3 regions of the Gordonia sp. YC-XJ4 genome follow, and region 2 is predicted to be linked to each of the others. Evidence: predicted binding sites of a transcription regulator. Region 2 holds the regulator's gene; each other region holds the start of a gene.
What was found. Region 2 encodes LexA, which represses DNA repair genes until DNA is damaged. Its sites were predicted from a motif close to CGAACANNTGTTCG; they were not measured.
Positions count from the first base shown of each region.

Region 1: the regulator LexA is predicted to act here: its motif matches at 1,004-1,017, upstream of AC5ZH6_RS16660 (HNH endonuclease signature motif containing protein).
Region 3: the regulator LexA is predicted to act here: its motif matches at 2,514-2,527, upstream of AC5ZH6_RS27400 (HNH endonuclease signature motif containing protein).

Region 1 covers NZ_CM183447.1:3,733,977-3,739,233, reverse strand. Annotated here, with positions in the region: gene AC5ZH6_RS16670 (DJ-1/PfpI family protein) at 1-369, shown strand, start outside; gene AC5ZH6_RS16665 (MmcQ/YjbR family DNA-binding protein) at 309-701, opposite strand; gene AC5ZH6_RS16660 (HNH endonuclease signature motif containing protein) at 1,040-2,695, shown strand; gene ligA (NAD-dependent DNA ligase LigA) at 2,984-5,065, shown strand; gene AC5ZH6_RS16650 (LysR family transcriptional regulator) at 5,025-5,257, opposite strand, start outside.
Region 2 covers NZ_CM183447.1:2,550,117-2,555,373, forward strand. Annotated here, with positions in the region: gene AC5ZH6_RS11275 (putative PEP-binding protein) at 1-1,418, shown strand, start outside; gene lexA (transcriptional repressor LexA) at 1,456-2,187, opposite strand; gene AC5ZH6_RS11285 (LysM peptidoglycan-binding domain-containing protein) at 2,396-3,025, shown strand; gene nrdR (transcriptional regulator NrdR) at 3,084-3,590, shown strand; gene hrpA (ATP-dependent RNA helicase HrpA) at 3,564-5,257, opposite strand, start outside.
Region 3 covers NZ_CM183447.1:6,102,172-6,107,428, forward strand. Annotated here, with positions in the region: gene AC5ZH6_RS27390 (CitMHS family transporter) at 1-851, opposite strand, end outside; gene dinB (DNA polymerase IV) at 991-2,199, opposite strand; gene AC5ZH6_RS27400 (HNH endonuclease signature motif containing protein) at 2,551-4,275, shown strand; gene AC5ZH6_RS27405 (MalY/PatB family protein) at 4,490-5,257, shown strand, end outside.

The sequences.
Region 1 (5,257 bases), 1.2 Mb from region 2:
GGGGAGGGTGACGGGGCGAAAGTGGTGACGGCTGCCGGGGTGTCTGCGGGGATCGATCTGGCACTGTGGCTGGCCGGGCAGATCGCCGGCGAGGAACGGGCCAAGGCCATTCAGCTCGTGATCGAATACGATCCGCAGCCGCCGTTCGATTCGGGTCACCGCTCCAAGGCGTCAGCGTCCACCGTCGCGCGTGGCGCGGCGCTGCTGTCGCGGGACGCACTGCGGCCCAGCCCGCTGACGGCGGCGACGGCGTTGTCATGGGATCGTTCGCTGCGCCGGTTTCGTCGTGGCGATCGTCGCGCGGGCGGTCACATGCTTTCTCGGGCATCGAGTTTCGCGATCGACCGCTTCGGTGCGATTTGGCGGTAGCTCGCGTCGAGTAGCTCGGCGACCTCGATCCAGTCGGTGGCGTCGTCGAGCAGGATGCCGAGCCAACCTGCGGGTCCGAAGTAGGCGGGGACGAAGAACCTCGGATCCTCGACGAGCGCCGCACGCTCGGCTGGGTCGGCGAGGAACAACACCGAACGGTCGTGGCGGATTCCGCCTTTCTCGCCACCGCCATAGTTGCCGAACATCTTGCCGCACCGGAATGTTGGTCGGCCGTGCGCGACCACCTCGGTGGCGTCGGGGAATGCCAGAGCCACTCTGCGTACGCGGATGAGGAAGGGGTCGGCGTCGTCGAACATGATCGGATGTGGCACGGGTCGACTCCTCGATACGTGGACAACTCCGGTGGCGGGACTTTCACGCTACCGCGCCTTCGGTGCCAGTTTCTGTGTCTTGTGTCCGTTGTCCGGCTCGTCCTTGATCGGTGGTCGAGGTGTGAGGCTCCCCAGGCGCCGAGCCGTTCATCGGTGGTCGAGGTGCGAGGCGCCCCAGGCGCCGAGCCTCGAGACCGAGCCGAACCCACGCTGGAACCCCACCACCAAACCCGTACGAAAAAACTTTCGACAACCTCTTGCCAACCCGACAAACCCGGCATACACTCGAACACAACAACACACAAACATGTGTTCGCTATCGCCGGGGGGTGGCAATCATGGTCGACACCGCGTTACCCGACGTGTCCGGTTTGTCGATCACCCAGAAACTTGCCCTCGCCCACCGCGTGGTTGATTCGCTGGCCACTGATGATTTGACCGGGCTGTCCAACGACGACCTGGTCACCGTCGCTCAATCCACCGAACAGTTGATCACCCGCGTCACCGTCCAAGGCGATCGGCAGATCGTCGAATTCTCCGACCGGCATTTGGCCCGCGAATACGGGTTCGGGTCGATCACCGACGCCATGATCGGCTTACTCCGTGTGTCGGAACCGTGGCGGCGGTGGAAACAACTGAAAGCGACCGCCACCTTCCACACCTTCACCGGTGAGGTCGCCGCCCCCAAATATCCGGCACTCGCCGAAGCGATGGCGTCCGGGGCGGCCGGCTCCTCGCACGCGGCGGTGGTGATCGACGTGCTCGACCGCATCCCCGCGGCAGTGCCGTTCGACGAGAAAATGTCGGCCGATGCCACGATGGCCCGCTACGCCCGCACCCACACCCCCTCCGACCTCCGGATCCTGGGGGCACGGGTGTTGGCGCACCTCGACCCCGACGGCCAACTGACCGACGACACCGATCGGCAACGCCGCCGGCAGATCCGCATCGGCCGGCAAGACGCGCAGAAAATGAGTGGGTTGTCCGGGCAGATGACCCCCACCTTGACCGCGCACCTCGAAGTAGTACTCGCCGCGTGGGCAGCCCCAGGAATGAACAACCCCGCCGACCCCGATTCGCCGACCGGCAGTCGGGAAGACGCCGACCCCGACGCGTTGACGGCCGCGGCAGCCCGCGATCACCGTGATCAAGTCCAACGCAACCATGACGCCCTGGAAGCAGTCCTGCGCGCCGGACTGGATGCCGGTCTCGGCCCCCAGTCCCATCGCGGCCTACCACCGCATCTGATCATCAAAGCATCGCTGTCCGACCTGATTGCGCAGACCGGAATGGGAGTCACGGCGACCGGCACCCTGCTCCCGATCCGGGATGTGATCGCGTTGGCGGCTCAGTGCCAGCCGTGGCTGGCGGTGTTCGACGACCACACCAGTCTGCCCCTGTATTTGGGGCAGGCACGCCTGGCGAGTCAAGGACAACGGATCGCGTTGTTCGCCAAAGACGGTGGTGAGTACTGCTCGTTTCCCGGGTGTACTCAACCCGCCGCGCACGTCGAAATCCATCACGCCACCAAAGATCACGCGAAAGGTGGGCTCACCAACATCGGTGACCTCGCCCCCGCCTGCGGCAAACACAACCGGATGGTCGGCGACGGCCCCGGACAATTCACGACCGGGATTTATCGTGACGGGCCGTGGGCCGGACGGTGCTGGTGGCGCAAGAACACGCCCGTCGGGGCAGCGACACCGAACCCGAAACGCACCAACGCACTCCCCGACGTCGGGGCCACTTTCCGCGCCACCCTCGACAAAGTACGCGCCGACCTGCACCCACCACCCGACCCACTACAGGGTGATGCTGATACCGATCTCGCCGAGCGCGACGACCGGGGATCGATGCTGCCCACCGACCGAATCCGCCGCAGCCGAATCCCGCTCGGGCACGGCTACTACGATCTCGTCGAGATCCTCACCCCCGGCCCTGGCTCGCCGGTCGAGAACCGACTCGCCCAACTACTCGGTGACCGCGGACTCTAGACCCGGGGCGCACTTCCGTTCGGGGGCGGAACCAGCAGCGGCGCAATAGGTCTCGAGGCTCGTCGCTAACGCTCCTCGACACCTCGACCACCGAAAGAACGGCTCGTCGCTAACGCTCCTCGGCACCTCGACCACCGACTAAAAGGGATCCTCCGCCCGGTAAGGAAGCCCCCTCCCGATGGTCGAGGCCTCGACACCCCCGACGGCCGAGACCGGCATCGCACGCTGCGCACATGTTTGCCGGAACGCTCGAGGAGAACTGTCGGGGTGTTTCGATACGCTCGGTGGGTGGCAGAAGCAGATCAGGTGGCAAACGACGGTCCGTCCGCCGACGTGCGAGAACAGTGGTCGACGTTGGCCGAGGAGATCCGTGAACATCAGTTCCGGTACTACGTCAAAGACGCACCGATCATCTCCGACGGCGAGTTCGACCGGCTGTTGCGGCGTCTGCAGGAACTCGAGGAGGCGCATCCGGAGCTGGCCACTGCCGACTCGCCGACCAAGCTCGTCGGCGGAGGTTTCTCCACCGCGTTCACGCCCGTCGACCATCTCGAGCGAATGTTGTCGCTGGACAACGTCTTCGACGCCGACGAGATGCGAGCGTGGGTCGCCCGGGTGGCCGACGAGGTGGGCTCTGGAACCGAGTACCTGTGCGAGCTCAAGATCGACGGGGTCGCGCTGGCGTTGGTGTACCGCGACGGCGTGCTCGATCACGCCACCACCCGCGGTGACGGTCGCACCGGCGAAGACGTCACCCTCAACGCGCGCACCATCACCGATGTCCCGCAACGCCTGACCGCCTCCGACGAGTACCCGATACCGCACGTCCTCGAAGTACGCGGTGAGGTCTTCTTCCGAGTGGAGGACTTCGAGACTCTCAACGCCTCGTTGGTGGCCGACGGTAAGCCGCCGTTCGCGAATCCGCGCAATTCCGCAGCGGGTTCGCTGCGACAGAAGAATCCCCAGATCACCGCGCGACGTCGGCTGCGGATGATCTGCCACGGCATCGGCCACACCGAAGGATGGCGCCCGGCGTCACTGCACGACGCCTACCTCGCGCTCGGTGCCTGGGGGCTGCCGGTGTCCTCGCACACCACCAAACTCGTTGGCGCAGAGGCGATTCTCGACAAGATCGCCTACTGGGGTGAGCACCGCCACGATGTCGAGCACGAGATCGACGGCATCGTCGTCAAAGTCGACGACGTCACTCTGCAACGCCGACTCGGTGCCACCTCGCGCGCACCCCGCTGGGCGATCGCCTACAAGTACCCGCCCGAGGAGGTCACCACCGAACTGCTCGGCATCGAGGTCAATGTCGGACGCACCGGCCGGGTCACCCCGTTCGCGGTGCTCGCGCCGGTGCTCGTCGCCGGTTCCACCGTGTCACGGGCCACCCTGCACAACGGGTCGGAGGTCAAGCGCAAGGGCGTGCTCATCGGCGACACGGTCACCATCCGCAAGGCCGGTGACGTGATCCCCGAGGTCCTCGGTCCCGTCGTCGACCTGCGTGACGGCAGCGAGTACGCCTTCGAGATGCCCGACACATGTCCCGAGTGCGGTTCGGTGCTGCGGCCGGAGAAGGACAGCGACGCCGACATCCGTTGTCCCAACGCGCGGTCGTGCCCGGCGCAGCTGCGTGAGCGACTGTTTCACCTCGCCGGACGCAGTTCCTTCGACATCGAGGCCCTCGGGTACGAGGCGGCCGGCGCGTTGCTGAGTGCTGGGGTGATCACCGATGAGGGAGACCTGTTCTCGCTCAACGCAGATGATCTTGCGAAGACCGCATTGTTCACCACCAAGAAGGGCATGTTGTCGGCGAACGGTACGCGCCTGCTGGCCAATCTCGACAAGGCGAAAGAGGTGCCCCTGTGGCGGGTGCTCGTCGGCCTGTCGATCCGCCACGTCGGCCCGCCCACGGCTCGTGCGCTGGCGACCGAATTCGGCTCCTTGCAGGCGATCGAGGACGCCGACCCGGAACGCCTGGCCGCCGTCGAGGGGGTCGGTCCCACCCTCGCGCAGAGCATTCACGATTGGTTCACCGTCGACTGGCATCGCGAGATCGTCGAGAAGTGGCGTGCTGCAGGCGTTTCCATGGAGGACGAGCGAGACGAGTCGATCGAGCGCACATTGGAGGGCAAGACGATCGTCGTCACCGGGTCATTGCAAGATTTCTCGCGCGACGGCGCCAAGGAAGCGATCCTCGTCCGCGGCGGTAAGGCATCGGGATCGGTGTCGAAGAAGACCGACTTCGTGGTGGTGGGGGATTCGCCCGGCTCCAAGGCCGACAAGGCCGAACAACTCGGGGTACCCATCCTCGACGAGGACGGCTTCAAGCACCTTCTGGAGACAGGCGAGCCGGCGCCGAATTGAGAATCGCGGTCCGGAAATCGGAGACCGTGTGCGGCAGCCACAGTGCCTGGATGGGAGACAGCGGAGGGTCGGTGAACTCCTTGACCATCACCCGGCCGCCGTGCGCCGGGCCTGCAGGCGCGGTCACGAAGGCGCACGCCGTGGTGTCCACGAGCACAGCGGTGGTCGGTGGCGTGCCCTGGACCCGATTGA
Region 2 (5,257 bases):
ACCGCGGGTGGATCGGCACGGTCACCAAGCTGATCGCCGACGGGACCCCGGCCCCGGCCGCGGCCGCCGCGGCCACCGAACAGTTCGCCGCGATGTTCGCCAAGCTCGGCGGGATCATGGCCGAGCGCATCACCGACCTCAACGACGTCCGTGATCGGGTGGTGGCCGAGGTACTCGGCGAGCCCGAGCCCGGGGTCCCCGTGCCCGACGAGCCGTCGGTGCTCCTCGCCGACGACCTCGCGCCGGCCGACACCGCCGGACTCGATCCGAAACTGATCACCGCGTTGGCCACCCGGCTCGGTGGGCCGACCAGCCACACCGCGATCATCGCCCGCCAACTGGGGATTCCGTGCGTGGTGGCGGTCGCCGGCCTCGACGACGTACCCGCGGGCACGCCCGTTCTCGTCGACGGAACCGCGGGAACCGTTGTCGTTCACCCCGATCCGGCGCGGGCCGGGGACGAGGTGGAGCAGAGTCGTCGGGAGGCGGAGGCGATCGCGGGATGGACCGGGCCCGGGCGCACCGCCGATGGTGTGGAGGTGGCCATCCTGGCGAACGTCGCCGACGGCTTCTCGGCGCGGGCGGCGACGGCGTACCCCGTCGAGGGGGTTGGTCTGTTCCGCACCGAACTCGCCTTCCTCGATCGGGCCGACGAACCGTCGGTGGACGAGCAGGCTGCGCTCTACCGCGAGGTCATCGAGGCCTTCGACGGCAAGAAGGTCGTGGTCCGGACGCTCGATGCCGGCTCGGACAAGCCGCTGAAGTTCGTCGATCACGGCACCGAGGCGAATCCCGCACTGGGCGTACGAGGCAACCGGATCGCCGCGACACATCCCGAGATCCGTGCCGGTCAACTCGACGCGATCGCCCGCGCCGCGCAGGCGACCGGCACCACGCCCTGGGTGATGGCGCCGATGATCGCCTCGGCCGCTGAAGCCGCCGAATTCGCTGCCGAGGTCCGCGGTCGCGGGCTGGTGGCGGGGGTGATGATCGAGATCCCCTCGGCGGCGATCCTCGCTCCGGCGATCCTCGCCGAGGTCGACTTCGTCTCGATCGGCACCAACGATCTGACGCAGTACACAATGGCCGCCGACCGGATGTCGGCCGAGCTCGCCGGGCTCACCGACCCGTGGCAGCCTGCGGTGCTCTCGCTGATCGCCACCGTCGCCGAGGCGGGCACCCGCAGTGCGACACCGGTCGGGGTGTGCGGCGAGGCCGCCGCCGATCCGCTGCTCGCGTGTGTCCTGGTCGGGCTCGGCGTCACCTCGCTGTCGAGCGCCCCGGCCGCGGCGCCCGCGGTGGGAGCGAAGCTCGCCGAGGTCGACCGCGAGGCGTGCCGCTCCGCCGCGCAGGCTGCACTGGCGACCGCCTCACCGGCCGATGCGCGTGCCGCGGCCGCGGAAGCGTTGCGCAGCTGAGCCGTTCGGCTGAGCGGGCCGGCGGGTGTGACTCCGCTCAGATGCGGCGCATCACCGTCACGACCTTGCCCAGCACCGCGGCGTCGTCGCCGGGGATGGGCTCGAACAGGTCGTTGTGCGGCATCAGCCACACATGGCCGTCCTTGCGCTTGAAGGTCTTGACCGTCGCCTCGCCGTCGATCATCGCCGCGACGATGTCGCCGTTGTCGGCGACGTTCTGTTGACGAACGACCACCCAGTCGCCGTCGCAGATGGCCGCGTCGATCATCGATTCACCGACGACGCGCAGCAGGAACAGTGACCCGTCGCCAACGAGTTCACGCGGCAGCGGGAAGACATCCTCGACGGCCTCCTCGGCCAGGATCGGCCCGCCGGCCGCGATACGTCCCAGAACCGGCACGAACGTCGGCGTGGGGAGGTTCGACGCATTCGGGTTGTCGTCGGTGGGCGTGGGATCGCCGTCCTGGACGTTCACCGCGCGGGGTCGGTTGTGATCGCGTTTGAGCAGACCCTTGCGCTCGAGGGTTCGCAGCTGATGCGCGACCGATGAGGTCGACGCCAGGCCGACGGCGTCGCCGATCTCGCGGATGCTCGGCGGATACCCGCGTTCGCGCACGGACTTGCGGATCACATCGAGCACGCCCTTCTGGCGCGGGGTGAGCGCGGCCTCGACGGCCGCGGGATCGATCGGGCCGGTCGCGACGGCGTCGTCCGGATCGGTGACGGTCGCCGCGTCGGGGTCACCCGAGCGGCCCTTCTTCTCACTCATGGGGTTCGCATCCTTTCGGTCGGTGCGCACATCCTCGCGGGGTACGCCCTGGTTGACGGGCCCTGTGGAGAGCTGAACACCGGCCAGGGTAGCCGAGGCGACAGGCAACCTCAAACATGTGTTCGACGTGTCGCGAGAAATTGTCGGTGCCCCGTGGTAGAACTCGAACATCCGTTCTTCGAATGCATGATCGAGATAGGGAGACGCCATGCCGACCGTACTTCTGCCCACCGCGCCGGGCACCAACGACCTGCCCGTTCGGTCCCGCCGGACGGCTCACCGCGCCGCCGCCGTTCGCCGCGGGGCGTCGATGCCGGCCCGCGCAACCGTCGAGCACCGGGCGCTCGAACACCGGGTGCTCGAACACCGCGCGCCCGAACACCGGTCGTCCGACCGTCGCCTCCCAGAGCGGCGCACGCTCGAGCGCGACCCGGCCCGCCGACGACCGGCATATGCGGGCCCGGCCCGGACCGGTGCGCGCCGCCTTCCGGCGGTTGCGGGCACCCGTTGCGCAACTCCGGTCGGCCCGCGGGTCACCGCGCACCGCACCGCTCGCCGTACCGGTGCGATGGTGGCCGTGCTGACCGGTGTCGCCCTGGCGCTGCTGGTGTGGCTGGTGGCCGTGGCCGGTAGCGACTACCAGCAGTCGACCACGCCGACGCCCGCGGCCACCGAGGTCGTGCACGTACGTGCCGGGGAATCGCTGAACTCGGTTGCCGCACGGGTCGCGCCCGACCTGCCCCGGCAGGCCGTCATCGACGAGATCGCGCGGATGAACGAGATGTCCGGCAGCGGGCTCCAGGTCGGTCAGGCACTGCTGGTACCCGCCTACCGGTGACGACCGGGGTAGGCGATCACACGGCTGTTCCACCGCGGTGGGGCGGTATTGTCGGTGTATGCGCTGCCCGTTCTGCAGGAATGATGACACCAAGGTCATCGACTCCCGAGTTGCCGACGAGGGGCAGGCGATCCGTCGGCGCCGCTCCTGCAGCGCATGCGGTCGCCGGTTCTCGACGGTGGAGACCGCTGTCCTGGCCGTCGTCAAACGCAATGGCGTCACCGAGCCCTTCAGCCGCGAGAAAGTGATGCGTGGGGTCCGACGCGCGTGTCAGGGACGCCAGGTCGACGAGGACGATCTCGCGCAGCTCGCCCAACAGGTCGAGGAGACCGTTCGGGCCTCCGGAGTCGCCGAGATCCCCAGCAACGAGGTCGGATTGGCGATCCTCAAACCCTTGCGCGACCTCGATGAGGTCGCCTACCTGCGATTCGCGTCGGTGTACCGCTCGTTCGATTCCCTCGAGGACTTCCAACGCGAGATCGACGACCTGCAGGGCAATCTGACCCACGGCCGGACGACGCCCGCAGCCGGCGTCGTGTCAGCCGAGTCGGTCCAGGGTCCGTAGCGCCCGTTTCTCCGAGATCGGATAACGCGTGCCCAGTCGCTGCGCGAACAGACCGACCCGCAATTCCTCGACGAGCCAATGCGCCTGTTCGTTGACCGCGTCTCGCCTGCCGTCGGGCACCTGCGCGAGCCGCTGGTTCCAGCGCTCCACCACCCGATCCAATGCCTCCATGCCGGCGCGATCCCGCGCGGCGGATGCCGGCAGATGCTCCAGGCGCTCACGGGCAGCGCGCAGATAGCGGGGCACCTCCGCCAGGTGCTCCCGTGGGGTGGCGGCGACGAAGCCGTCGAACACCAGATGGCCGAGCTGTTCGGCGACGTCGTCGGCGGCGAGTTGCCCCGAATGGGTGTCGATCACACCGCGCAGTGCCACCAACTCCCGCAGGACGTCGACCGCGAGGCGTAGATACTCCGGAGCGGCGTCGGTCACCGCTGGCCGCAGCCGTTGGGCGAGCGCGGCGAACGCCTGGGGCGAACGTACGACGCGCAGTTCGTCGGGCTCCACGAGATCACGGATCGCTCGGCGTGTGCAATCGCCGAACAACCGCGCCGGCTCCCGATAGGGGCTCTGGCTCAACGCGATCCGTCCGGCAGGGTCCAGTCCGGAGGCGGCTTTCGGACTCAATGCGGGGATCGTGTTCTCCAACAACACGATCACGCCGCCGGCCAGGGCGGTGCTCGCCTCGGTGGTGGTCGCCGCCCGGACAATCGAGACCCCGTCGGGATGGCCGGCGCGGTGGGTCACGTGCAGAGTCGGGTAACGGGTGATGGTCTGCCCGGCGACGTCGGCGGTCTCGCTCGGCGCGAGTGTTCCGATGCCCTCGTCGGTCCACGTGGTGTACACCGGTGTGGCCGTCTGTGTGGTGGCGGCGGGTATCGGTTCCGACAGTTCGGCGAACGATGAAGTACGGGTGAGGATCTCGCCCTTGTCGTCGACGACCGCGAAGTGGATGCGCAGATGAGTCGGGAGTCGGTCGGGGTCGAAGTCGGCGGGCGAGACCGAGTGACGGGTGACGGTCGACAACTCCCGGGCCAGACCGCGGATCAGCGGTTCCGAGCGTGGGGTCAGCCGAGAGAGCGCCAGATCGGCGAAACGTTGGGCCGGTGCCATCGTCTTGCGCAGCGACTTCGGCAGGGTCTTGACGAGTTCGGTCGCCAACTCCGAGCGCATCCCCGGGACCAGCCAATCGAAGCCGGCGTTGCGTACATGGGGCAGAAGATCTTTCGGGATGACGACGGTGACGCCGTCGTCGGGCGCGCCGGGCTCGAAACGATACCGCAGCTCCAGACGGGTCTGGCCCTGCTGCCAGAACCCCGGATAGTCGGTGTCGGCGACGGCGACGTCAGCCGCCACATCGGCCGCGGTCAGGTCGAGCAGATGCGGTTGCGCCGACCGCGTCTTCTTCCACCAGGAGTCGAAATGTCGCGCCGAGGTCACCTCGGCAGGGATGCGCTGATCGTAGAACTCGAACAGTTGCTCCTCGGAGATCACCACATCGCGCCGTCGGGCGCGGTGCTCGACATCGGCGGCGTCGCTGAGCAGTTGCCGATTCCGGTGGAAGAACTCGTGGTCGGTCTTCCAGTCGCCCTCGACCAGGGCGTGCCGGAGGAACAACTCCCGGGAGACCTCGGGGTCGATGGGGCCATAGGTCACCCGGCGTCGTGCGA
Region 3 (5,257 bases), 2.6 Mb from region 2:
GAGTCGTCGTGGGCAGCATCGTCGTGGGGTTGGGCGGGCAGGTCGCCGGTCGAGGCGGGGCCGGAACGGTCGCCACCGGCGCCGGTTGACCCGGAGCCCGAACCGGTTGCACCACTGCCATTTCCGCGACCGAAGAGACGGCGACGACCGGTGGGCGTATCGGTGCCACTGCCACCGCCTGCGCCGGCGAGGACGAGTTCCTCACTCGGGGCCAGCATCGACTCCTTGATCTCCATGCGGCCGATGCGGCGACGCTCGAGCACGCCGAGGTGGTAGGCGAAGGCAAGGACGACGAGCATGCCGATCGCGAGCGCGGGCACCATCGGAAGGAAGACGTCGTTGGTGTCGATCTTGAGCGCACTGGCCGCGCGGGCTGTCGGCCCACCCCACGGGAGGATGTTCATGGTGCCGTTGGCCAGGCCGGCGACGACGGTCAGAACCACCGGGGAGACGCCGAGTTTCAGGTACAGCGGCAGGAGTGCCGCGGTGGTGATGATGAAGGTGGTCGATCCGTCACCGTCGAGGGACACCACGGCCGCGAGGACCGCGGTACCGACGACGAGCCGGGCCGGATCGTTGCGCACCATGCGGACGATGAAGCGGATGATCGGGTCGAAGAGGCCGACGTCGATCATGATGCCGAAGAAGATGATCGCGAAGAACAGCATCGCCGCGGTCGGAGCGAGCTCCTTGATGCCGTCCTTGATCATGTCGCTGATCCCGAGGCCCGCGCCGGCGAAGAGGCCGAAGGCGACGGGAACCAGGATCAGTGCGACAACGGGTGTCGCGCGTTTGGTGATGATGAGGAACATGAAGGTGGCGACCATCGCCAACCCGAGTGCTACCAACATTGCCTGAACTTTCTGCCGTGCTTCCCGACGACTCTGCGGTGTCGTCGGCTACACGAGGAGTCTGTGGGTAATGCGGATCACAGTCACTGTTGTGCTCGTAAGTCGTGTTTTGCGCGTTTTGCGCACCGTGTCGTCCGGTTCAGTCGGGCAGCATCGGGGCGTCGTCGCCATGGTCGCGTCCTACGAGCACTGCTCGGGTGACGGAGTCCCGGCCGAAGCGGTTACGGAGTTCGTCCATCGCGGCGTCGAGTTCCGGTTGATGGTCGTCGTCGAAGGGCAGGGTCATCTGCAGCGAGTCGGAGTCGTCGAGGTTGGCCAGCGACAGCCCGATCAGCGTGCACCCGCGTTCCCGGATGAGGGGCAGGGCGTCGTCGAACAACGCCCGGGCGCAACCCATCAGCACCTGGGTGCGGTCGGTGGCCTCGGGCAGTGTGCGCGAGCGCGTGGCGCGGGAGAAGTCGTCGAAACGCAAGCGCAGCACCACGGTTCGGCAGACACGATCGGCACCGCGCAGTCGCTTGCCGAGCCGCTCCACGATGGCGATGATCGTCGCCTCGATCTCGGCCTCGGGCCGGGGCCTGCGGCCCAAGGCCCGCTGAGAGCCGATCGAACTGCGCCGCTTGCCGGTCTCGACACGCCTCGGGTCCTGCGCGAGCGACAGCGCGAACAGGTGGCGGCCGGCGCCGGGACCGACGATGTGGCACAACGCCTTCTGGCCCAGACGCGCCATGTCGCCAACCGTCGCAACCCCGGCGTCGGCGAGTTTGGCCTCCGTCACGGGGCCGACACCCCAGAGTCGGCGAACCGGAAGCGGGTGCAGAAAAGCCAGTTCGGTACCCGGCGCGACCTCGAGAAGCCCGTCGGGCTTGCCGACGGCGCTTGCCACCTTGGCGAGGAACTTCGTGCGCGCGAGGCCGACCGTGATCGGTAGGCCGACCTCGGTGCGTACGCGGGACCGCAGGGTCTCGGCGATGGCGACCGGATCGCCGACGAGACGCCGGAGACCGGCCACATCGAGGAATGCCTCATCCACGGAGATCCCCTCGACGAGAGGCGTTGTGTCGCGAAAGATCTCGAAGACCGCTCGACTGGCCTCCATGTACGCCTCGAACCGTGGGCGAACCTCGATCGCATCGGGACACAGTGCTCGCGCCTCCCGGCCGGGCATGGGCGTGCGGACACCGCGCGCCTTCGCCTCGTAACTGGCGGCCAGCACCACTCCGCCGCCGACGATGACCGGTCGACCACGCAGAGCCGGGTCGTCACGCTGCTCGACGGAGGCATAGAAGGAGTCCAGGTCGGCGTGCAGAATCGACGCCTCCCGCCTCGTCCCGCTGTCGATACGCATCGGTCGAGCCCTTCTATTCGGCGCATATGCGCATCGAACGTATGGGCGAATACTACCTCGGCGCTGCCACTGCTGGGACGCTTACCCATCGGCGATCGAGACGCACCCCATCGGTGGTCGAGCCCTCGAATCGGTGACCGAGCCCTTCTATCGGTGGTCGAGGTGCGTCCCGGATCGGTGGTCGAGGTGCGAGGCGCCCCAGGCGCCGAGCCTCGAGACCGAGCCGAACCCCCAGCTGGAACCGGCCCGAAAGAACTTTCGACAACCTCTTGCCAACCCGACAAGCCCGGCATACACTCGAACGCAACAACACACAAACATGTGTTCGCTATCGCCGGGGGGTGAGAAATGATGGTCGATACCGCGTTACCCGACGTGTCCGGGTTGTCGACCACCCAGAAACTCGCCCTCGCCCACCGTGTGGTTGATTCGCTGGACACTGATGATTTGACCGGGCTGTCCAACGACGACCTGGTGTCGGTCGCTCAATCCACCGAACAGTTGATCACCCGCATCACGGTCCAGGGGGATCGGCAGATCGTCGAATTCTCCGACCGCCACCTCGCCCGCGAATACGGGTTCGGGTCGATCACCGACGCCATGATCGGATTGTTGCGTGTGTCGGAACCGTGGCGGCGGTGGAAACAATTGAAAGCGACCGCCACCTTCCACACCTTTACCGGTGAGGTCGCCGCCCCCAAATATCCAGCACTCGCCGAAGCGATGGCGTCCGGGGCGGCCGGCTCGTCGCACGCGGCGGTGGTGATCGACGTGCTGGACCGCATCCCCGCGGCAGTGCCGTTCGACGAGAAAATGTCGGCCGACGCCACGATGGCCCGCTACGCGCGCACCCACACCCCGTCCGACCTCCGGATCTTGGGGGCACGGGTGTTGGCGCACCTCGACCCCGACGGCCAACTGACCGACGACACCGATCGGCAACGCCGCCGCCAGATCCGCATCGGCCGCCAAGACGCGCAGAAAATGAGTGGGTTGTCGGGGCAGATGACCCCCACCCTCACCGCGCACCTCGAAGCAGTACTCGCCGCGTGGGCGGCCCCCGGAATGAACAATCCCGCCGATCCGGATTCGCCGACCGGGAGGCGGGAAGACGCTGATCCCGAACAGGTGGCGGCTGCCGCGGCCCGCGATCATCGTGATCAGGTGCAACGCAACCATGATGCGTTGGAGGCGGTCCTGCGCGCCGGACTGGATGTCGGTCTCGGCCCCCAATCCCATCGCGGCCTACCGCCGCATCTGATCATCAAAGCCACCCTGTCGGAGTTGATCGCGCAGACCGGGATGGGGGTGAGCGCGACCGGCACCCTCCTCCCGATCCGGGATGTGATCGCATTGGCTGCTCAGTGCCAGCCGTGGTTGGCGGTGTTCGACGACCACACCAGTCTTCCCCTGTATTTGGGGCGCGCGCGGTTGGCGAGTCAAGGCCAGCGGATCGCGTTGTTCGCCAAAGACGGTGGTGAGTACTGCTCGTTTCCCGGGTGTACTCAGCCCGCCGCGCACGTCGAAATTCATCACGCCACCAAAGATCATGCGAAAGGTGGGCTCACCAACATCGGTGACCTCGCCCCCGCCTGCGGCAAACACAACCGGATGGTCGGCGACGGCCCCGGACAATTCACGACCGGCATATATCGGGACGGGCCGTGGGCCGGACGGTGCTGGTGGCGCAAAAACACGCCCGTCGGGGCAGCGACACCGAACCCGAAACGCACCAACGCACTCCCCGACGTCGGGGCCACCTATGCCGACGCGCTGGCCCGCATCCGCGCGGAATTGCATCCACCACCCGACCCACCACAGGGTGATGCCGATACCGATCTCGCCGAGCGCGAGGACCGGGGATCGATGCTGCCCACCAACCGGATACGCCGCAGCCGAGTCCCGCTCGGGCACGGCTACTACGACCTCGTTGAGATCCTCACCCCCGACCCTGGCTCGCCGGTCGAGAACCGACTCGCCCAACTACTCGGTGACCGCGGACTCGAGACCCGGGGCGTGCACCCGTTCGGGGTCGGAACCAGCAGCGGCGCAACAGGTCTCGAGGCTCGTCGCTAACGCTCCTCGGCACCTCGACCACCGAAAGAACGGCTCGTCGCTAACGCTCCTCGACACCTCGACCACCGGAAGAAAAGGGAACTCCGCTAGCGCTCCTCGACACCTCGACCACCGGGACGAAAGATCCGATGGGCTGCTCGACCACCGAAAAGAACGGCTCGAGACCCCCGACAGCCGACATCGAAAAGCCCGCAGCGGTGCTAGACAAGAGGACATGACCAGTCGAGAGCTGCCGAGACCGGCGACACCGTCGCTGGCGGAGCTGCGTCGGCGCAACAGCGAGAAGTGGCGCACCTACCCCGACGACGTGTTGCCGTTGTTCGTGGCGGAGATGGACTATCCGATCGCGCCGGTCGTGGCCAACGCCATGCGCACCCAGATCGAGACCTCCGACCTCGGCTACGCCGGCACCACCGGCAGTGTGGGACCGGCGTTCTCCGGGTTCGCCGAACGGCACTGGGGCTGGCGCGTCGACCCCGACGACGTTCACCTCACCACCGACGTCAGCGTGGTGATCGTCGAAGCACTCCGGGCCGCGATCTCACCCGGCGACCGAGTGATCATCACGCCGCCGGTGTACCCGCCGTTCTTCGAACTCATCCCGGAAGCCGGCGGCCGCCTCCACCAGGTACCCCTGGTCGCAGACTCGACCCGTCCCACCGGCTACCGCCTCGATCTCGACGCGATCGGCGCGGAATTCGCTGCAGGGACACGCGCAATCCTGCTGTGCCATCCGCACAATCCGCTCGGCCTCGTGCATCCGCGCGAGGATCTCGTCGCCCTGGCCGAGATGGCCGACGATCACGGTGCTGTCGTCGTCAGCGACGAGATCCACGCCCCGCTGGTGCACCCGCCGGACATCACGCCGGAGGCTCCACCCTTCGTGCCGTTCCTGTCCGTCAGCGGTGCCGCTCGCAAGGTCGGCATCGCCGCCCATTCCGCGAGCAAGGCGTTCAACATCGCCGGCACCAAGTGCGCGCTC